Regions from separate parts of the Dyella sp. 01L423 genome, predicted to be linked through region 2. Evidence: predicted binding sites of a transcription regulator. Region 2 holds the regulator's gene; the other holds the start of a gene.
What was found. Region 2 encodes FliA, which starts transcription of late flagellar genes. Its sites were predicted from a motif close to TAAAGTTTNNCNNNCNNNGGCCGATAA; they were not measured.
Positions count from the first base shown of each region.

Region 1: the regulator FliA is predicted to act here: its motif matches at 3,492-3,518, upstream of motA (flagellar motor stator protein MotA).

Region 1 covers NZ_JBFTSI010000001.1:763,208-774,141, reverse strand. The annotation lists gene AC1DMY_RS03465 (zinc-dependent alcohol dehydrogenase family protein) at 1-564, opposite strand, end outside; gene AC1DMY_RS03460 (LysR family transcriptional regulator) at 688-1,542, shown strand; gene motB (flagellar motor protein MotB) at 1,555-2,583, opposite strand; gene motA (flagellar motor stator protein MotA) at 2,580-3,449, opposite strand; gene AC1DMY_RS03445 (cytochrome P460 family protein) at 3,783-4,349, shown strand; gene AC1DMY_RS03440 (dienelactone hydrolase family protein) at 4,385-5,956, opposite strand; gene AC1DMY_RS03435 (HAD-IA family hydrolase) at 5,996-6,616, opposite strand; gene AC1DMY_RS03430 (hypothetical protein) at 6,665-7,018, opposite strand; gene AC1DMY_RS03425 (alpha/beta fold hydrolase) at 7,242-8,294, shown strand; gene AC1DMY_RS03420 (bleomycin resistance protein) at 8,316-8,681, shown strand; gene AC1DMY_RS03415 (transporter) at 8,769-9,596, opposite strand; gene AC1DMY_RS03410 (DUF1737 domain-containing protein) at 9,772-9,960, shown strand; gene msrA (peptide-methionine (S)-S-oxide reductase MsrA) at 10,029-10,538, opposite strand.
Region 2 covers NZ_JBFTSI010000004.1:70,789-81,722, reverse strand. The annotation lists gene flhA (flagellar biosynthesis protein FlhA) at 1-1,198, shown strand, start outside; gene flhF (flagellar biosynthesis protein FlhF) at 1,342-2,769, shown strand; gene AC1DMY_RS12975 (nucleotide-binding protein) at 2,766-3,707, shown strand; gene AC1DMY_RS12970 (RNA polymerase sigma factor FliA) at 3,709-4,482, shown strand; gene cheY (chemotaxis response regulator CheY) at 4,604-5,011, shown strand; gene AC1DMY_RS12960 (protein phosphatase CheZ) at 5,008-5,649, shown strand; gene AC1DMY_RS12955 (chemotaxis protein CheA) at 5,653-7,614, shown strand; gene AC1DMY_RS12950 (flagellar motor protein) at 7,616-8,356, shown strand; gene motD (flagellar motor protein MotD) at 8,371-9,522, shown strand; gene AC1DMY_RS12940 (chemotaxis protein CheW) at 9,575-10,036, shown strand; gene AC1DMY_RS12935 (AI-2E family transporter) at 10,123-10,934, shown strand, end outside.

The sequences.
Region 1 (10,934 bases), on a different contig from region 2:
ACTCTGCGCAGCCTTCGACGCCGAGTCGACGGCGGCCACCGTGGCGCCGAAGGCGCGCGCCAGCTGGATCACGGCATGGCCCACGCCGCCTGCGCCCTGCACCAGCACGCTCTGCCCCGCCTTTACCTGCGCACGGTCGACCAGTCCCTCCCACGCCGTGATGAATGCCAACGGCAGGGAGGCCGCTTCGCGCATGCTGAAGTGCGCCGGCTTAGGCGCCAGCAGACGCGCATCGACCGCGGCGTATTCGGCGAGCGAACCTTGCACGCCGCCCACGCCGCCCGTCATGCCGTACACCTCGTCGCCGGCGCGAAACGTGCTGACGCCCGGCCCCACACTCTCCACCACGCCGGCCATATCGATCCCAAGGATTGCCGGCAACGGATGCCGCGCGTGCTCGGCGTTACCGGTGCGGATCTTCAGATCCAGCGGGTTGACGGCGCTGGCCATGATGCGTACCAGCACCTGCCCCTCGACGGGGTTGGGCCGCGCGATGGCCGTGCGACGGAAGATAGGGCCGTGCTGCTCCAGCACGGCGGCTTGCATGGACGGGTTTGCATTCATGGCCAAGGCCTCGTAGTTCGGATGGGTCCAAGCTACGCCAGTCCAAATTGCATGAAAACTAAATAAAACGCATGATATTCATGCAAATTTGCATGACACCTAGCACCAGCCTGGAGCACCGCGATGGAGTGGAGCGATCTGCGCATTTTCCTCGCCATCGCCCGCGAAGGCACGTTGGGTGCGGCGGCGCGCACGCTGGGACAAACCCAGCCCACCATGGGCCGCCGCTTGCGTGCCCTGGAAGCGGCGATTGGCCAGACCTTGTTCCAGCGCACCAGCGATGGATTCGTACTCACCGAAGAAGGCGTGCTGGTATGCCAGCACGCCGAACGCATGGAACAGGAAGTGCTCAGCTTCCAGCGTGGACTGGCCGGCCAGCAGCAGGAACTCGATGGCCTGCTTCGCATCACCTCGTCCGACTGGTTCGGCGCACAGGTACTGGCTCCCGTACTCGCCGAATACGTGCGGCAACATCCGCGCGTCACGGTGGAACTGCTCACCGATACCCGCCTGCTCAGCCTGGCGCGCCGCGAAGCGGATCTCGCCTTTCGCATCAAGCCGTTCGACGAGCCCGACGTGGTCTCGCGAAAACTGCTGCGCATGCACTACGGCGTCTATCAGCTCAAAGGCGCACGCAAACCCAAAGCCGGCGATGGCAAGGGCGTGTCGCTGATCACCATGGACCAAGCGTTTGGCGAGATGCCCGACGTCAGCTGGTTGCACGCGCAGTTCCCCAACGCCAGCGTCGCTTTCCGCAGCAACGCGCGCGACGTGCACGCGCGCCTGTGCGCCAGCGGCGCCGGCCTTGCCGTCTTGCCGCGACCGTTGGGCGACGCCACGCCAGGCATCGAACGCCTGTCGATGAAAGAAGAACCGCCCACGCGCGACACCTGGATCGGCTACCACCGCGATCTGCGCCGACTGGCACGTCTGCGCGCCCTGCTCGATCTGGTCATCGATCGGCTGGCCAGCGATTAGGCGGAGAGCGCCTCACGGCGAGTCGACATGAACCTGTGCAGCAGCGCCTGCGTTGCCACCGTCGGCGCCCGTCCCCGATACGGCAATGATCGCGGCTTTCGCCGGCACGATGGACGCCACCGCGGGCAGCAACGCAGGCGCATCGTGTTCGACGCCAGCGCTCTCCTGCGACAGCGAGGCGGCCTCGGCCTGCCGGTTCATCACGATGATGCTGATGCGCCGGTTGATCGGGTCGCCCGGGTTCACGCGATCGAACGGCACCGAAGCGGCCAGCCCCACCACGCGCGCAATCTTGTCTTCCGTTAGGCCGCCGGAGAGCAAGGCGCGCCGCGCCGAATTGGCGCGATCGGCGGACAGCTCCCAGTTGCTGTACTGATGATCGCTGCTGTACGGCGCGTCATCGGTATGACCGGAGAGACTGATGCGATTGGGCACGCGATTGATGAAGCCGGCAAGCTCCTGCAGGATCGTCGTGGTGTACGGCCGCAGTTGCGCGCTGCCCAGGTCGAACATCGGGCGATTGAGCTTGTCTACAATTTGCACGCGAAGACCTTCGGGCGTGATGTCGAGCAGCAGCTGATCCTTGAACGGCGCCAACGCCTGGCTCTTCTCGATCGCCGCCTCCAGCTGTTGCATCAATTCTTCCAGCCGCGCGCGCTCCTGCTTGCGCGCTTCCTTCTCGATCTCCTTGGGATCGGTGCTGGCCGCCGCTGCGCCCTGGCGGTCCTTGCCGGGCCCATGGGGTAGATCCAGTGCACCACCGGCCTTGATCATGCTGGTGCTGGCGCCGCCCGGCCCCATCTGCCCCGGCGGTGCCATGGTGGCCGTGCCCTGCATCATGCTGGGGTTCTTGAAGTATTCGGAGATGGCCGCGCGCTGCTCGCGCGTGCCCGCGCCGATCAGCCACATGACCAGAAAAAACGCCATCATCGCCGTGACAAAGTCCGCATAGGCGACCTTCCAGGCGCCGCCATGATGGCCATGCCCTTGCTGCTTCTTGCGGCGAATGACGATCAGCGGTGCTTCGCCCTGCTCGCTCACGTGGCCGCCTTGGCGCGCGGCGACTTGAGGTGTTCTTCCAGGTCCTGGAAGCGCGGGCGGGTGTTGGTCGCCAGCGACTTGCGCGCAAACTCCACCGCCACCTTCGGGTTGTAACCGCGCAGATTGGCCAGCAGCGCGATCTTCACGCATTCGAAGGCCCGGCCGTCTTCCTGCACCCGGTTTTCCATCGCCGCACCCAACGGGCCGATGAAGCCGTAGCAAAGCAGGATGCCCAGGAAGGTGCCGACCAGCGCGCCTGCGATATGCATGCCGATGCGCGAGGTGTCGCCATCGAGCTGGCCCATGGTGGTGACGATGCCGAGCACCGCCGCCACGATGCCAAAACCCGGCAACGCATCGGCGAGTTTGGTTACCGCCATTGCAGGCGCCACGGCTTCGTGATGATGGGTTTCCAGCTCCACCTCCAGCAACTGTTCCAGTTCATGCGGATTCATGCTGCCGCCCACCATCAGGCGCAGGCAATCGGTAGTGAACTCGATCAGGTGATGCTCGCGCTGCAGGCGCGGATAAGCGGAAAACAGCGAGCTCGCTTGCGGGTCTTCGATATGCTCTTCCACGCCGAGCAAGCCTTCCTTGCGGATCAGGCTGAACAGCTCATAGAGCATCGACAGCAGATCCACATAATCCTGCTTGTTGTACTTGGGCCCTTTCAGCAGTCCGCCCACATCACGCAGTGCGGCCTTGACCACCTTGGACGGATTGGCCGAAAGAAACGCACCCAGCGCACCGCCGCCGATGATCAACAGCTCGTACGGCTGCCACAAGGCAAGGATCTGGCCGTGCGACAGCACAAAGCCGCCAAGCACGCACACAAGCACCACCACTGCACCGACCAGTACCAACATGTTCGCTCCGGGATACGGAGCCCATCACTCCGCGCTCACGTTTTATCGGCGCGCTCCCAAGGAAGTTTAGAAAACGCTCCTTCCCGCGGTGTCTTACGAGAGGCCTTCACGCTGGCTTCCGCTGGCGCGCCCAGGATGTCCGGGCCCGGGTCGCCGCGGGTCGGCGTCGAGCAGACGCAGGGGCGTTTCGACGATGAAACATGGCGGCAGCTTGATGGCCCGGCATCAACACCTTCGTCTGATGGATTTAAGTATCGCGATGATTTGTGATCGAGCCGATGGACTCACGTCCACAGACCACGCGTGTCCACGACAACCATGCGAGGAGTAGCCATGAAGCGCACTAGCAAGCTCGCCATTGCGACCGCCGCCGTTCTACTGGTCGTGCTGGGTGGAACGGCCCTGTATGCGCAGGACAAGGCCAAAGCCGGCGTCAGCATCAAAGACAAGTATTCGCTCGTGTCGCCCAGCGGCGTCGCCTTCGCCGATTTCAAGGGCTATGAAGACTGGTCCGTGGTCTCCTCCGCGCGTACCGACGAAGTGCTCAAGGTGATCGTCGCCAACCCGATCATGATCCAGGCGTACAAGTCGGGCATCCCCGGCAACGGCAAACCCTTCCCCGAGGGTTCCAAGATCGCCAAGCTGCAGTGGAAGTTCAAGAAGAGCACCGAAGCCCCGTTCGCCGTGGACGTGCCAGACGTCTTCACCCAGGCTTTCGTCATCGAGAAAGACAGCAAACGATTCCCCAAGAGCGCTGGATGGGGCTACGCGCTGTTTGATTTCGACGCAACTACCAGCACGTTCTCAGCCGACCCCACCGGTGTCTCCGATTGCGGCCATGCGTGTCACGTGAAGGTGTCCGCGAAGGATCACATCTTCCATCCGTATCAGATGCGTTGAATCGCGCCGGGAACGGCCTAACCAACACACGCGCGTCAATGCGCGGTGTTGGTTGCCTCAAACTTCATCGCGGCTGCGATGATCTTGTTATGAGGGTCGAGCTTTAACGCCTGCCGAAAGCTTTGCACGGCGGCCTGTGGCTGATCCGCCAACTCATACGCTTCTGCGAGGGACATCCACCCATCGACGCTCTTGGGATAGACATGCACCCAGAGCTTGCAGACGCCTAGGGCGTCCTTGCTTCGCGCAAGATCCGATAAAGAGGAAAACCAGGCGCCGAAGGTATCTTCGTTCACCTTAAAAGCAGGATGTTGCCTGGTGTAAGCCGCATAGGTTTCGATGGACCGGTCAAACCCGTCCCTCTGCAGCGCCTGCGCAAGGGCAGCCACGGAAGGGCTTGGCCCCACGGAGGCCCGGTGCCGAATCGTGAGCGTGCCCGCGGGGACGCCGACCGCGTCCGATGCGGCGCTCATGAAGGCCTTGGCGCTTGCATCACCCTTCAACACGTCGTCCAGAAATTGCTGTGTGTAGCGGGCTACCCAGGCGTAACTCTCGTTACGTTCGTCGAACGTGGTGTGGACCGGCCCGAATCGGCCGGGAAACCGCGAGCTATCGCTGCACAAGTCGTCATGCGTCAGCTTGAGCAGGCCGACTTCGGTCACGTCCGCGTGGCGGATGCGCGCGAGAAAGCTGCCGGGCTTGGAGTCTTTACCGGGAGCAAGCGGGTCTTCCTGATCGGCAAAGAAGAGCAGCGGAACTTGGATGCGATCGGGCGTGATGTCCGGCGCTGCGGCGAGGACCTTGGGGAAGTAGCGAACCGACCCGTCGAGGTCGACCAGTGCGCGGATGCGGCTGTCGTTGGCGGCGGCAAACGTGCTGGACATGCCGCCCCAGCTGTACGCCACCACGCCCACCTTGGCCGTATCGACCTGAGGCAATGAGGCCGCATAGCCGATCAGAAATCCGATATCGGCCGCCTGGGCGCGCGAGTTTTCCACGTTGTCGGCGACATGGCCGTCTGTCATGTAGCGCACGTGCGCGCCGTGCGAGGGGCTGGCAATGACCACGTAGCCGTGACTCGCCAGGTACTCGCACAAGCTGTCGTTCTCGTAGGCCGATGAGCTATCACTAGGTGCATAAATGACGAGCGGAAACTTTCCCGTGGCCACTGGGGCGTCGCCCGTGGCATGCACCGGTTCTGCCATGACGCGCGAGATGTCTGCGGGGAGATAGCCGCGCGAGAGGTAGGCGCGCATGGAAGCCTCGGCAATGCGCTGACTTTCGCCGTGGCCCAGGTCGAAGCGATCTTCGAAGCCGCCCAGATGGACGTAGTCGGCATACAAAAGGGGGCGTCCCGCCGATGCGGCCGGGTACCAGATCAAGGTTTCGATGGGCCGGCCCTGGGGAGTTCGGTCTGCCTCGCCCGTCACGGCGTCGACACCGGGGCGGTAGCTTCGGCTCATGTCGTACTGCTGTACGACCTTGAACCCCACGTCATAAGGCCCGTAGGGCGCCGTGAACCGGAAACCGTCGGCAGCCCAGGCCGCCTGGCAAACCATGAATACGACACACGAAGCCATCCATCGCATCGCGTTACGTCCTTTCATCAGTGTGGAAAATTCGTTCGTGGACTCAGGCAGCACGACTCAGCCACTACCAATGCAGGCTCCCAATGCTGCCAGCTCGCGGCTCAGGGCCTCCACATCGTTCTTCGCGTCATCATGGAACACCCCATGCATGCCTAACGCACGGGCCGCACGCAGGTTGGCCTCGCTGTTGTCGATGAAGATGCTTTCTTGGGGTGCTACTGCTGCGCGGGAGAGCGCATGCACGAAGATATCCCGCGTGTCCTTCGCGCTACCCACTTCCGAAGAGACCACGATGGGATCGAACATGACATCCAGCTGCTGGTGCTGCCTGAGATGGTCCATGCGCTCCTGCCGGTTGTCGGTGATGATGCCGACCGCATGGTTGTCCTTCAGCCGGCGCGCCAATTCGAACATGCCTGCATTCACGGGCGTGCTTTCGAACGCGGCCAGCAACAAGCCGATGTCCAGCTCCTTGCCGATGGCCTGGCAAGCCTCGCTCCAGATCTGCGCATGAGTCACCCGGCCCATGATCAAGTCGCCGATATAGGGTTGGAAAGCGGCACCGATGGTTGACTGCGCGATGCCGGTAGCTGCGCTCAGATAGCGGTCGGTGGTGAGCGTGCCACTTTTATCCGTGGTTAGCACGCCGTCGTAGTCGAAGAAAATCGCCTTGATCACCCTGCTCTCCATGTTGCCTCGGAACTGTTGCGGAATGATAAAGCCGGTCTACTCTCGAAACGAGCCACGAAGCGCTTCACGCAAGTATCGGGCGAACGACGTTGCCTTCCGCAGCAGGGTACCCAGTGGTTCATCGGATACGTAGGCCGTTCGAAAGAATTCCAGCAACTGATCGCGAGAGATCACCAGTGCGACGATCAACTGCGTTTCCAGTATCGCGAGAAATACGTCGATGCCAACCGAGTCGATATAGATCGCCGTGGGTGCGGATTCCGGGTGGCAGAACAGGGCCAGGACCACGATGGTCGTCACTACGCCGATCAAGCACCCACGCACGTCTTTGCGCCGCCATTCGGCGGCCAGTGCTGCGGGTGTAAACCACTGCGGGTCCAGCCAGGCCATATCCCCTCCCTGTTGCCAGCTAAGCGTTGAACGAACGCCCCTCTCCCAGCGCCACCATGGAGGCACTCGGCCGGCAACAAAAGGGGCCAGGGTCGTTTTGTATCCCAATGTATCGACGGGCCTGTCTGGTACACGAACTTTCAAATCCCCGGCACCCCCACACAGAGCAGACACAGGGGCATGATCTTCTATGCGGGCACACCAACCCGCAGGGAGATGCTTCATGTCGGACCAGATCAACCAGCAGCGCCGGACCTTCCTCGGAGCGACGGCCATGGGGCTCGCGATCGCCCCATTCGGTCTCGCGTCGCTCGCCAGCGCACAGACGGCCAAACCAGCAGCCGCCGCAGTCAAGCACAGCATCACGGGCGGCGGTACGTCGTTCAAGCCGCTCAAGCATGTGAAGGCGGGTGTACTGGACGTGGCCTATGCGGAAGACGGCCCGGCGAACGGCAAGCCCGTGCTGCTTCTGCATGGCTGGCCGTATGACATCTACAGCTTTGTCGACGTGGCGCCCATCCTTGCCGCTGCCGGTTATCGCGTGATCATTCCCTACCTGCGCGGCTACGGTGACACGCATTTTCTTTCGGCGGATACCAAGCGCAATGGCCAGCAGGCCGCACTCGCTGCCGACGCCATCGCACTGCTGGATGCGCTCAAGATCGACCAGGCCGTCGTCGCCGGTTTTGACTGGGGTGCCCGCACGGCGGACATCCTGGCCGCGCTGTGGCCGGCGCGCTGCAAGGCGCTGGTGTCCGTCAGCGGCTATCTGATCGGCAGCCAGGAACTCAACCGCGCGCCGCTGCCGCCCAAGGCCGAGCTGCAGTGGTGGTATCAGTACTACTTCGCCACCGAGCGCGGCGAAGCAGGCTACGCCAAGTACACGCACGATTTCGCCCGACTGATCTGGGAACTGGCCTCGCCGCAATGGGCGTTCGATGACGCCACCTTCGCGCGCTCGGCCACCGCCTTCGACAATCCCGACCAGGTGGCCGTGGCCATCCACAACTACCGCTGGCGCCTGGGCCTGGCCGAAGGAGAGCCACAATACGAGGCGATCGAAAAGAAACTCGCCGCGCTGCCCACGATCGGCGTGCCGACGATCACGTTGGAAGGCGATGCCAACGGCGCGCCGCACCCGGAACCGGCCGCCTATGCCAAAAAGTTCACCGGCAAATACGAGCACCGCTTGGTGACGGGCGGGATTGGCCACAATCTGCCGCAGGAAGCGCCCGAGGCATTCGCCAAGGCCGTGATCGACGCCGACCATCTCTAAGCCATCGCCAAGGAGCGCGCCATGCCCGACATCATCGCGTCAACGTTCGTATTGGCCGTGACCGACCTGGAGGCATCGCGGCGTTTCTACATGGACAAGCTTGGTTTTGAAGAGAGCCTCCGCGTCGATGGCTGGTCTTTCCTGCAACGCGGTGCCTGTCGCCTGCGCATCGGCGATTGCCCGGATGCAGAGCCGATCTCCCGATGCCAGGATCACTCCTGGTTCGCCTATCTCCATGTGCGCGATGCCGCGGCTCTCTATCAAGAGCTGTTGTCGAAGAACGTACCGATCTGGCATGCGCTCGACGACAAGCCGTGGGGCATGCGCGAGTTTGCCATCGTGACGCCCGATGGCCACCGCATCGTGTTCGGCGAAGAACAACGCTGAGTGATCGGGTACTCAGCCACAGCACAGCGCTGACGGCTAAATCGCTTTCATCCGATGAGGACCGCGCTGTCCAGCCAGTCAGCCGTCTTACTTGGGAAACAGCAACGTCACCACCGCGCGATAACCCCAACCGTGCGGACTGGTGGCGCTGCTGGCCGCCCAGTAGCGCACGCCGCCGGTAAAACTCACCGGCAACTTGCCCACCTTGGTCAGTTTGGCCACGGTGAAATTCAGCGGCACCGCCGCCCGATGCGCGTGCCAGTCATAGGTGGATTCGGCATTCACGCCATAAGTCCAGGCGGTGGGCGTGGTGTAGGACAGGAACGGCTGGAAGAACAGGCTGCTCAGCGGAGCGCGGTCGCGATTGTTTTTCACACTGGCAATCGACCATATCTGGTTGGTCAAAAAACCGTACGTGAAACCCTTCGATTGCTTGAGCAATACCAGCGTGGGGCCCAATCCCCACTTCTTCGCGCCCAAGAGATCATCTGTGGCCGTGGGCAACAGGAAGGCAGGGCCGGCGCCCCAGATGATGCCGCCGGCGCCCGGCGCCTTGGGCGAAAAAAACAGGCTCTGCGTGATGTCGCCGATGCCCGACTGGCTTCCGGCGCCGGGCGAGATGTCGGCTTGGCTGGTCACGGGAAGAATCGTGCGGGAGATCATGTTCCAGTCGTCGCTGATGGAGATCGGCACCACCGGCTGGATGTTCATGGTCAATCGGTGTCCGCGTTCATCGGGACCGATCTTGCTGTCGTAGTTGAACTGGAAGGGCGCACTGATCAGCGATGCCACCGGGTTCGACAATTTCTTGGCCAGATCGGCGGAGTCGTTGGCCGCTGCCTCGTCCGCTGCCGATTGCGCCTGTGCGACGAAGCAAACCAGCGCAAGCGCCAACGAGAGATGTCGATATCGCAAGGCGCTCTCCGTCTCCGGTCACATGACTGGTACTGTCCTTTGCGGCTCGCAGGAAGTACATGCGGAGAACTACGGGGGACCCCTACGTGGTTTTACCTAGTGCACAGTCAGGTTGAGCCTTGCCCTGCGTACACTGACGGACAGCCGCAAATTCACAACCTGGAGGACCCTCCGCATGTCCAAGACGCCACCCGATGGCCTGCCGCGCTACCGCCTGCTCACCGGCAAGGATGACGCTGCCTTCTGCCAGCGCGTTTCCGAAGCACTGGCGCTGGGCTACGAACTCTACGGATCGCCCGCGGCCACCTTCAACGGCGAACATGTGGTGGTTGCCCAGGCCATTCTTTGGCCCAGGCACGCCTAGCGGCAGGCCGCGCATGGGCCCAAAAAAAAGGGGCGGCCGCATGGACCGCCCCTCTGGTTACTCGCGAATTACTGCGCGCGCCTGGGCAGCTTCCACTCCGCTCGCGGAAAGTGGCAGGTGTAGCCGTTCGGAATGCGCTCCAGATAATCCTGGTGTTCCGGCTCGGCTTCCCAGAACGGGCCGGCAGGCGTGACCTCGGTGACCACCTTGCCCGGCCACAGGCCCGAGGCGTCGACATCGGCGATGGTGTCTTCTGCGACCTTCTTCTGCTCGTCGCTGAGATAGAAGATGGCCGAGCGGTAGCTCATGCCCACGTCGTTGCCCTGGCGGTTCCTGGTGCTCGGGTCGTGGATCTGGAAGAAGAACTCCAGGATCTGGCGATAGCTGATCACGCTGGGATCAAACACGATCTCCAGGGCTTCGGCGTGCGTGCCGTGATTGCGGTAAGTAGCGTTGGGCACATCGCCGCCGGAATAGCCCACGCGCGTGGACAACACGCCCGGGTAACGCCGCAGCAAATCCTGCATACCCCAGAAGCAGCCGCCAGCCAGGATCGCCGTTTCGGTTTTCGTGCTCATGTGTTGGTCCTTCCCATAGGTGACAGTGGTGCGTGGTGGGCCGGCATGCAGGCAACCAGAGAAGCCGCATCGCACTTGCGTGCGCCGTTCAACGGCGCCATGTCGCGATGACCGACCCAGGCGACAAGCGCCCGAAAACTCCCCAACGCAGCTGACATCCAATGTGGTGTTTGGCGCCGGCGTTCTCAAGCGGGGACCTCAGCCGACCACGTGGCCACCCTGCCCCTGGGCGATTTGCTCTGGGGCGGTGACTGGACTTGGGTATCGCCGTTTCGCCTTCTGTCGATTGAAGCCACTCAGCCATCATGAGCCGCCAGTAGTCCCATCCCTACGACACCCGTCCTGTGCCACATGGGGAATGGCGCAGCGGCCGTGATGGGCGCAATGTGCACCCCG
Region 2 (10,934 bases):
GGGCCTGATTCCGGGCATGCCGAATATCGCGTTCCTGTTGCTGGGCGGTACCTGCGGTGGTGCGGCCTGGCTGATGATCAAGCGCGATCGCGAAGCGGTCGAGCGCGTGGCAAAGGCCGCCGCTGAAGTGCTGCCGCCGGCCGCGCCGACAGAACGTCTCGAACTGGGCTGGGAAGACGTCGCCAGCGTCGATCCGCTGGGTCTGGAAGTGGGCTATCGGCTGATTCCGCTGGTGGATACGCATCAGGGCGGCGAGTTGATGGGCCGCATCAAGTCGGTGCGCCGCAAGCTCTCGCAGGAGCTGGGCTTCCTGGTGCCGCCGGTGCATATCCGCGACAACCTGGATCTTGGCCCCAACACCTATCGCATCAGCCTGATGGGCGTGCCGATGGGCGAGTCCGAGGTGCACAACGATCGCCTGCTCGCAATCAATCCCGGTCGCGTGCAGGAAGGGCTGCAAGGCATTGCCACGCGCGATCCGGCGTTCGGCCTCGAAGCGCTGTGGATCGAACCGGGCCAGCGCGAAACGGCGCAGAGCCTGGGCTATACCGTGGTCGATCCGGCCACCGTGGTGGCCACGCACCTGTCGCACATCCTGCAGAGCCACGCGCACGAACTGCTCGGCCACCAGGACGTGCAGCAGCTGCTCGATCGCCTCGCCCAGACAACGCCCAAGCTGGTGGAAGACCTGGTGCCCAAGCGCCTGTCGCTGGGCGTGGTGGTCAAAGTCATGCAGAACCTGCTGGCCGAGCGGGTGCCGATCCGCAATATGCGTTCCATCGTCGAATCCTTGGCGGAGCACGCGAACCAGAGTCAGGATCCCGGCGCCCTCAGTGCGGCCGTGCGCGTGGCGCTGGGTCGTCAGATCGTCCAGGAGATTTCTGGCCTCGGTACCGAGATCCCGGTTATCACGCTGGCGCCGGAGCTGGAGCAGATCCTGCTCGGATCGCTCGCAAATGGCGGCGTGGCAGGCGCTGCGGTGGAACCGGGCCTCGCCGACCGCCTGCAACAAGGCGTCGCCGACGCTGCGCGCAAGCAGGAAATGAGCGGCGAACCGGCCGTTTTGCTGGTCGCACCGCAGCTGCGTCCGTGGCTCGCACGCTTCACTCGCCATGTGGCACAGAACCTGCACGTACTGGCTTACAACGAGGTGCCGGACAACCGCCGAGTGCGATTGGTGCAGGCATTGGGTCGCTGAATCAAGCAGACGAGAGAAGGAATAGGGATGAGTAGCGAGGGCGCAAACATCGAGTCGTTGGCGAATGGGCAGCACGTGCCGAGAGGCATGGCCGCGCAAGTTCGTCGCTCGTCCCTCGTTCCTGTTTCGCGGAGCAGCAAGGCATGAAGATCAAGCGTTTCGTGGCCCCGGATATGCGTCAGGCCATGCGTGAAGTGCGCGAGGACCAGGGACCGGATGCGGTGATCCTGTCCACGCGCCGGATGGACGACGGCATCGAGATCATCGCGGCCGTGGATTTCGACGAAGCTTTGGTGCGCGAAGCGGCGCGCCATGGCGCGCCGCTGGAAGTGGAGAACCGCGCACCGCCCGCAGCGAACAGCGACCTGCCTTCCTTCGCGGCACGTCGTGCCGACGTGATGCCGCCGCCGCTGCCGACGGCGAATCGTCGCGAGGACGACGGCGTCACCGTGTCGCTCTCGCGTCGTGCCACCACCGCACAGCGCGTGGAGCCCACGCTCGAAGCGCCGGTAGCTCGCAAGCCATCAGCCCAGGCCGCATCGCTGGTCAAGGCGCTGGAGGAAAAATCCGCGCCGGTGGAATCTGCGCAGACCAACGTAGCCGGTGAGGTCACCGCTTCGATCCATCCCCTGCTCGAACGCGCCATGCAGGACACCGCACGCGTACGCGCCGAACTGGGCAGCCTGCGCGACCTGCTGGAAACCCAGCTGTCGAGCTTGATCTGGAACGACCTGGAACGCCGTCAGCCGATGCGCGCCCGCGTGCTGCGTGAAATGACGCGGCTGGGTATCGAACCGGATGTGGCTCGTCAGCTGGTCGGTGAACTGCCAGTCGAGATCAACGCCGAGCAGGCGCGCTATCTGCCGCTGGGTGTACTCAGCCGCAGCCTGTCGATCAGCCCGCGCGACCATTCGGAGCGTCGTGGCGTGACTGCGCTGGTTGGTCCCACCGGCGTGGGCAAGACCACCACCATCGCCAAGCTCGCCGCGCGTGCGGTGATGCGCAACGGCGCATCGCAGGTCGCGCTGGTCAGCACCGATCACTATCGCATCGGCGCCGCGGCGCAGCTGGAACACTACGGCCGCCTGCTTGGCGTGCGCGTGTATCCCGCCTATGACGCCGACAGCCTGCGCCATGTACTGGAACTGCTGCGTGGCCACCACACCGTGCTGGTGGATACCGCGGGCCTGGCTGGCGGCGATCCGCGCCTGGCCGAGCAGCTTGACGTGCTGGGCAACGGCGGCGATCTGCGCGCCTGCCTGGTGATGGCGGCCAACGCGCATGCCTCCTCGCTCGACGAGGCGGTGCGCGCCTACCTGCCGGTCAAGCCGCACGCCTGCATTCTTACCAAACTCGACGAGGCACCCAGCCTCGGCGGCGCGCTGTCGGTGCTGATCCGTCACCGACTCGCGCTCGACTACGTCACCGATGGACAGCGCGTGCCCGAAGACATCGCTACAGCCGATGCCCGGGTGCTGGTGTGCCGTGCCGCGCAGGTGCTCAAGGGCACCGCGCCGGCCGATGACGTGGTGATGGCGGATCGCTTCGGACTAGCGGTGGCAAGCGCATGAGCGGTGTCTTTGCAATGAACCAGGCGATGGGGTTGGAAGGCATGCTGCGTGCGCTGACCGAACGACATAGCCGACAGGCGCCGGTCCAGGACCAGGCGTATGGACTGAGCGGCAGTGCGCCGCGCAAGCGTTGCCGCGCCATCGCGGTGGCCGGCGGCAAGGGCGGCGTGGGCAAGACCACGGTGTCGGTGAACCTGGGCATGGCGCTCGCCGTCGCGGGTCACCAGGTGATCCTGCTCGATGCGGACATGAGCCTGGCCAATATCGACGTACTTCTCGGCCTCACGCCCACGCGCCACATCGGCCACCTGCTCGACGGCGTCTGCTCGATCGAGGACTTGCTGATGACCGCGCCGCACGGCCTCAAGGTGGTGCCGGCCGGTTCCGGTACGCGCCGACTGGCGCAGCTGGGTGCGGGCGAACATGCGGCCGTGATCCGCGCGTTTGACGATCTGGTGACACCGCCGGACTACCTCGTGGTGGATACCGCCGCCGGACTGTCCGACAACGTGGCGATGTTCGCCGCCGCCGCGGATGACGTGGTGGTGGTGGTATGCGACGAGCCCGCCTCGCTCACCGATGCGTACGCCTTGCTCAAGGTGCTCAGCCGCGATTTTGGCGTGCGCCGCTTCCGCATGGTGGCGAACATGGTGCGCAACCTGGGCGAGGCCAGGCAGCTGCATCAGAAACTCGCACGAGTTTGCGATCGCTTCCTCGATGTGGCGTTGGAATTCATGGGCCATGTTCCGCATGACGAACGACTCAAGCAGGCCATCCGTCGCCAGAGCGCGGTGGTGGATCTGTGGCCGTCGAGCCGGTCGGGATTGGCATTCAAGCAATTGGCGGGTGCGGTCGATACATGGGGTGAACCCGAGCGACTGGGCCTGGATCGCATCGCCTTTTTCAGCAGGCAGGCCGCAGTAGCAACGGGGTGGTGACATGAGTGTGGCTTCCGAATATCTGCAGCTGACGCGGCAGAGTGCCGACGAACTGGTTCGCCAGCACGCTCCCTTGGTGCGAAGGATCGCCTATCACCTGATGGGTCGATTGCCGCCCAGCGTGGACGTGAGCGATCTGATTCAGGCCGGCATGATCGGTTTGCTGGAGGCCGCGCGCAATTTCACCACCGGCAAGAATGCGAGCTTCGAGACGTTTGCGGGTATCCGCATCCGTGGCGCGATGCTCGACGAATTGCGGCGTACCGACTGGACCCCACGGTCGGTGCATCGAAAAGTGCGCGAAATGGCGGAGGTTGTTCGTCAGATTGAAATCGAAACCGGTTCTGATGCCGATGACGCCGAAGTAATGCGGCGACTGGGCATGGGCGCCGAGGAATATCACCAGGTGTTGGCTGACGCGGCGAGTGCACGCCTGCTCAGCCTTTCCGCACCGGACGACGCGGATGGTGGCGCGGCGTTCGACGTGGCCGACGGCGACAGCCTGAGCCCGGCGGACAGTGTCGAGCATGAAGGCATGCGCGAGGCGCTGGTGGAAGCCATCGGCGGCCTGCCCGAACGCGAGCAGCTGGTGATGTCCCTGTACTACGAGGAAGAACTGAACCTCAAGGAGATTGGTGCGGTGCTCGGCGTGACGGAGTCGCGCGTGTGCCAGATCCACGGCCAGGCCATCGTGCGCTTGCGAGCGCGCATGAGCGGTTGGCATGAGGGGCAGGAAAGGAAGGCAGGAAAACGTAAAGGGGCGAGGGGCGAGTAACTAGGGCGAGAGCCCGAACGGTCGCTGCGCCGACCAGGGTCGAACCGACGTCCGGTCGTTGCGTCCTCGCAACTCGTCCCTGTTCAACACAAGTCATATCTACGCGCAGCGGAGAAAGCGTTTGGACAAGAATATGAAGATCCTCGTGGTGGACGACTTCTCCACCATGCGGCGCATCGTTCGCAACTTGCTGGTCGAACTGGGCTTCAGCAACGGCCTGATCCAGGAAGCCGACGATGGCGAGAACGCGCTGACCATGTTGCGCAACAATGCCTTCGACATGGTCGTGACCGACTGGAACATGCCCAATATGACGGGCATCGACCTGTTGCGCGCCATCCGCGCCGAGCCCTCGCTGAAGGGCATGCCGGTGCTGATGGTGACCGCCGAGAACAACCGCGACCAGATCATTGCCGCCGCCCAGGCCGGCGTGAACGGCTACATCGTCAAGCCGTTCACCGCCGCGACACTGCAGGAAAAGCTGAGCAAGATCTTCGAACGCCTGGCCGCCAGCGGAGCCACCGCATGAACGCACAAGTTTCCTTGATGGCCGGCGAAGCGATGCCGCCCGAACTGCATGCCTTGCTCAACAGCGCCGATGGTGTTGCCTTTGAGAAGGCGCTCGATGTGCTGGTGCGCGAGCGCGAACAGCGCGTGTTCCGCGCCTTGGGGCTGCTTGCGCGCGACCTGCACGATGCGGTGCGCCGCCTCGGCGGCGATCTCGCCCAGGAAGGCGTGCCGGGCAGCGTCGCCGATGCGCGCAAGCACCTGGAAGACGTGCTGGAAATGAGCTCGCAGGCGGCCCATCGCTCGCTCGATTTCGTCGAGCGCATGCGCCCGCAGGCCGACGCGCTGGCCGAGAACGCCGGCGCGGTGATCGACGGCACCACCGAAGGCGAAGTCGCGCACGTGCTGGCCAAGCAGTCGCAGGCGTTCGCCCATGCTTGCCGCGATGGCCTGGCCGATTTCGTGGTCGCCCAGTCGTGGCAGGACCTTTCCGGTCAGCGCATCAAGAAGGTGGTGAACTTCATCGGCAGCGTGGAGAACTCGCTGCTGGAACTGGTGAGCCTCACCGGCGCGCTGGCGTCTGGCGAAGCCGCGGCCGGCCCGGTCAAGGTCACCAGTCAGGACGAGGCGGATCGTCTGTTGAGCGAATTCGGTTTCTGATCGATGGATCCCTCGTTCGACAACGAGCTGCGCGACGATTTCCTGGTGGAAGCCGGGGAACTGGTGCAGCGCCTGGGCGATCAGCTGATCGGGCTGGAGGCCTCGCCGCGCGACGCCGAGCTGTTGAACGCCGTGTTTCGCGCGTTCCACACGGTGAAGGGTGGCGCGGGTTTTCTCGCGATCGAGCCGATGGTGCAGCTGTGCCATCACGCCGAGGATCTGCTCAACGTGGCGCGCAACGGGCAGCTGCTGCTCGACGCCAGCCGCATGGATGCCTTGCTGGAAGCGTTGGATCTGCTCAATGACATGATGGCTGCGCTGGCCGGCGGCACGGCGATGGCGATGCCGCCAGCCGGCCTGCTGCAACGGCTAACACCGGGCAAAGGCGCTGCACCGGCGCCCAAACCGGTGGCCGCCCCGGTAGCGCCGCCGCCAAGCGATGGCACGATCGACGATTCCGAATTCGAGGCTTTGCTCGACAGCCTCTATGGCAGCAGCGGCGCACCGGGTGCGCCCGCGGCAGCAGCCGGGTCGGGCAGTATCTCCGACGACGAATTCGAAGCCCTGCTGGACAACCTGCATGGCAAGGGCGGCCAGCCTGGCGCGACGACGAGTGCACCCGTCGCATCGTCAACATCAAGCACGATTTCGGACGACGAGTTTGAATCGCTGCTCGACAATCTTCATGGCAAGGGTGGACTGCCGGGCGCGAATGCGCCGGCACAAGCTCCTGCACCTGCTCCTGCACCGGCTCCCGCGGCTGCACCGGCCAAGCAGGCCGCGCCTGCGCCGGAAAACACCGTGCGCGTGGACACCGCCCGCCTCGATGCCCTGGTGCATCGCGCCGGTGAACTGGTGCTGGTGCGCAACCGGCTGCTGAGTCTCGCGGCCAAGACTGGCGATGAAACGCTCGAGCTGGCCGCCACCGAACTCGACCGCGTCGCCGACGCCCTGCAGAACGCCGTACTCGGCATGCGCATGCAGCCGGTGGGCCGCTTGTTCCAGCGCTTTCCGCGCATCGTGCGCGATCTCTCGCGCCAGCTCGGCAAGGAAGTGGAACTGATCCAGGAAGGCGAGGGCACCGATCTGGATCGCAGCCTGGTCGAAGCACTCGCCGATCCGATGGTGCACCTGATCCGCAACGCGCTCGATCACGGCCTGGAAATGCCGGACGAACGCGAACGCGCCGGCAAGCCGCGCAAGGGCAAGGTGACGCTGGGTGCGAGCCAACGCGGCGAGCGCATCGTGATCACCGTGTCCGACGACGGGCGCGGCATGAACCCGGAAGTCCTGCGCCGCAAGGCGGTGGAAAAGGGCCTGATGGACGAGGCGCAGGCATCGCGGCTCACCGAAAACGAATGCTACGAGATCATTTTCCGCCCCGGCTTCAGCACGGCCGCCACCGTCTCCGACATCTCCGGTCGCGGCGTGGGCATGGACGTGGTGAAGACCCGCGTGGTGGAACTGGGCGGCACCTTGTCGGTGCGCTCGCAGCTGGGCAAGGGCAGCACGCTGGAGCTGGCCGTGCCGCTGACGCTGGCGATCCAGCGCGTGCTGATGGTGCGCGTGGGCGCCCGTCTGCTGGCATTGCCGCTGAGCAATGTGGATGAAGTGTTCGAACTGGCGGCGGGACAGCAACAGCAACTGGACGGTCGCGCCGTGGCTTCGCACCGCGGCCGCGCGCTGGCCCTGGCCAACCTCGGTGGCTGGATCGGCGTGGACGCTGCGCCGGGCCGCCACGTGGTGGTGCTGCATATCGGCCATATGCGCCTGGGTTGCCTGGTGCATGAAGTGCTTGGCCGCGAAGACGTCATGGTGAAACCGCTCGGCCCGCTGTTCGAAGGCGTGCCCGCCGTGGCGGGCGCCACCGTCACCGGCGATGGCCGTCTTGCGCTGGTGATGGATCTTGCCGGTTTGTCCGGTAGCGACGGTCAACTCCTCCCATCCCTCCGAGTGAATACCTGACATGGATCTGGTAAGTCTCATCGGGACGATCCTGGCCTTCGTGGTCGTGATCGTCGGCACCATCCTCAAGGGTTCCAGCGTGGAAGCGCTGTGGAATCCGGCCGCATTCGTGATCGTGTTCATGGGCACCATCGCGGCCCTGCTGGTGCAGAACTCCGGCAAGGTGCTCAAGCACGCGATGTCGATGTTCCCACTGGTGTACAAGCCGCCGCAGCACCAGCCATCGGACCTGATCAGCCGCATCGTCGGCTGGAGCGAAATTTCGCGTCGCCAGGGCCTGCTGGGCCTGGAGCCGCAGATCGACGCAGAAAGCGACACCTTCGTGCGCAAGGGGCTGCAGTTGCTGGTGGACGGCAGCGAGCCCGAGGCCATCCGCGGCGTGCTTGAAGTCGAAGTGGGTGCGCGCGAACACCATGATCTGGCCGGCGCGAAGGTGTTCGAGCAGGCGGGCATCTTCTCGCCGACCATGGGCATCATCGGCGCGGTGATGGGCCTGATGGCGGTGATGCAGAATCTGGCCGATCCGAGCAAGCTCGGCCACGGCATTGCCGCTGCGTTCGTGGCGACGATCTACGGCGTGGCGCTGGCCAACTTGTGGATGCTGCCGATGTCGGCGCGCCTGAAGGCACTGATCCACAAGCAGACGCAGATGCGCGAAATCCTCATCGAAGGCCTCGTTTCCATCGCCGAGGGTGCCAACCCTCGCCAGATCGAAGCGAAGCTCCAGGGCTACCTGGCGTAACGGAGCGCAGCGTTGTGGCTAGGAAGAAGAAACACCATGAAGACCACGTCAATCACGAGGCCTGGGCCATTCCCTACGCCGACTTGATGACGCTGTTGCTTGCCTTCTTCGTGGTGATGTACGCGGTCTCGGTGGTGAACGAGGGCAAGTACCGCGTGATGTCCAATTCCATCATCGAGGCCTTCAACGGCTCCAGCCACGTGATCGCACCGATGCCGCAGACGCGTGCGCAGCCGCACAATGTCGATCCCGCGATTGCCTCTCCGGGGAGCCAGCCGGGCGCCGCGACCATCCCGGTCAGCGTGCCGATTCCGGGGCGTCCGCAGATGGTGCGTGCGGTGGACAATCGCGCCGCCTCGCCGATGGAAGAGAAACGCAATCTGGAGGTGATCCGCGACCAGGTGGTGCGGGCACTGCAGCCCTTGATCGACAAGCAGATGGTGATCGTGCGCAAGACCACGTCGTGGCTGGAAGTGGAGCTGCGCACCGACATCCTGTTTCCCAGTGGCGTGGCGAAACTGTCGCCGGAAGCCAACGACGTGCTCAACAGCATGGCCTCGATCCTCAAGCCGTTCCCCAATACGGTGCGCATCGAGGGCTATACCGACGACAGGCCGATCAACACCGCGTTGTATCCGTCCAACTGGGAACTGTCCGCCGCGCGCGCGGCGAGCGTGGCCCGCCTGTTCACGGAGCAGGGCGTGGACCCGACCCGGCTGGGCATCATGGGCTGGGGCGAATACCACCCCAATGCCGATAACGCGACGGAAGACGGCCGGAACCGCAATCGCCGCGTGCTGATCGTGGTGCTCAGCGAAGAAGGCGAGCCCAAGCGCTTCGACAATAACGCGCCAGGCGCAGGCCAGCTCACCGCCGACAAGCAGGGTGCGCCGGCACCGGCGGCTTCTGCCGCACCCACGGCCGGCGCCGTCGTAGCCGCCAACGCCAAGCCGGCCGCGCCCGTGCCCACCGTGGAAGTGGTGGCGCCCCGGTTGATCGACGAAGTGCCGGTGAACCAGGTGATCCTCGCCAAGCCCCAGCGCAGCGCGCCGGAGGACGTCGACTCCGGTCCGGAAGTGACGCCACGCGCCAGTTTGCCCAACGTCGCGGCGGGCGCGATCACCGTGGGATCGGCCCACGTGGCCGCGCCGGAGCATGGCCCGTGATTTGCAAGTCGTTAGTACCGGACACCATTCCCACCACCGGGGAGCCATCGCCATGAAACATGTACAGAACGCCCAGCACTGGCTGTCCTTCCGCATTGGCGGGCAGCTGTATGCCGCGCCGCTGACGCAGGTGAGCGAAGTGCTGCGCGATGGCGAACTGACGCCGGTGCCGGGTTCGGCGTCCGACGTGCTGGGCATCCGTCACCTGCGTGGCCGCATCGTGCCGGTGCTCGATGGGCGTCGGCGCCTGGGGCTGTCCGATGAAACGCGCATCGACCCATTCCAGGTGCGCCAGGTGATGCTCTCGCACGGTCCGCATCTGGTCGGCATTCGCGTGGACGCGGTTGGCGACCTGCTGGACGCCGCCGCTGCCGACATCGCACCGCCGCTGCCGGGCGCCATGGCGCGCGAAGACGATCCCGTGCACGGCGTGTTGCCCTCGCAGGGCGGCTTCGTGGCCTTGCTCGATGTGCGCCGCCTGTGCCGCTTGCCGCTGGAACAAGAAGCGGCCTGACCCAACCGACATCGGGCAAGGCTATCCTTGCGCTATCCGGGGCGACGTCGTCGTCCCGGACACGCCGCGGTGTAGAGGAGATGCCCATGTCGTCGCAAGACCCCACTTTGCCCGCCGTGACGGCGAGCCAGCGCGCGGTGGTCATCATCGCCGCGGCATCGGTGCTGGCGCTGCTGTACTTCGGGCGTGAGGTGTTGGTGCCGATCATCCTGGCGCTCTTTCTCAGCCTGCTGATGGCGCCATGGGTGCGCCTGTATCGCCGTATCGGCCTGGGCCACGGCGCGTCGGTGATGATTGCGGTCTTGGCGCTGGTGGTCATCGTGACTGGCACGACCGCGATGATGGGGACGCAGGTGGTGCACGTGGCGCGCAGCCTGCCGCAGTACGAAGCCACCATTCACACCAAGGTACAGTCGCTGCGCGAACAAACGGTGGGGCGCCTGGATCTCCTGAGTGGCGAACTGGGCAAGGTGATCGACGAATCCGGCCAAGGTGCGGCACCGTCCGCGAGTGTGGCAGCGCCGCCTTATCTGACCAACGCGCCGGCCGCGCCCAAGCCCGCATCGACGCCCACCAAGCTACCCAGTGCGCCGGTGTCGGTGATCACCCGGGTGCTGTCCACGGCGTGGGTGCCGGTGGAAACCGCGGGCATCGTGCTGGTGGTCTTGATTTTTGTGCTGCTGGAACACGAAGCCCTGCGCGACCGCTTCATCCGTCTCGCCGGCGGCGCGGACCTGCGCGCCACCACGGCCGCGATCAACGATGCAGGCGAGCGGCTCTCGCGCTTTTTTGTCTCCACCTTCTCGGTCAACTTCGGGGTGGGCTTGGCGATCTGGCTGGGATTGGCCGTCATCGGCGTGCCCAGCGCACTGCTGTGGGGCCTGCTTACCGCGGTGAT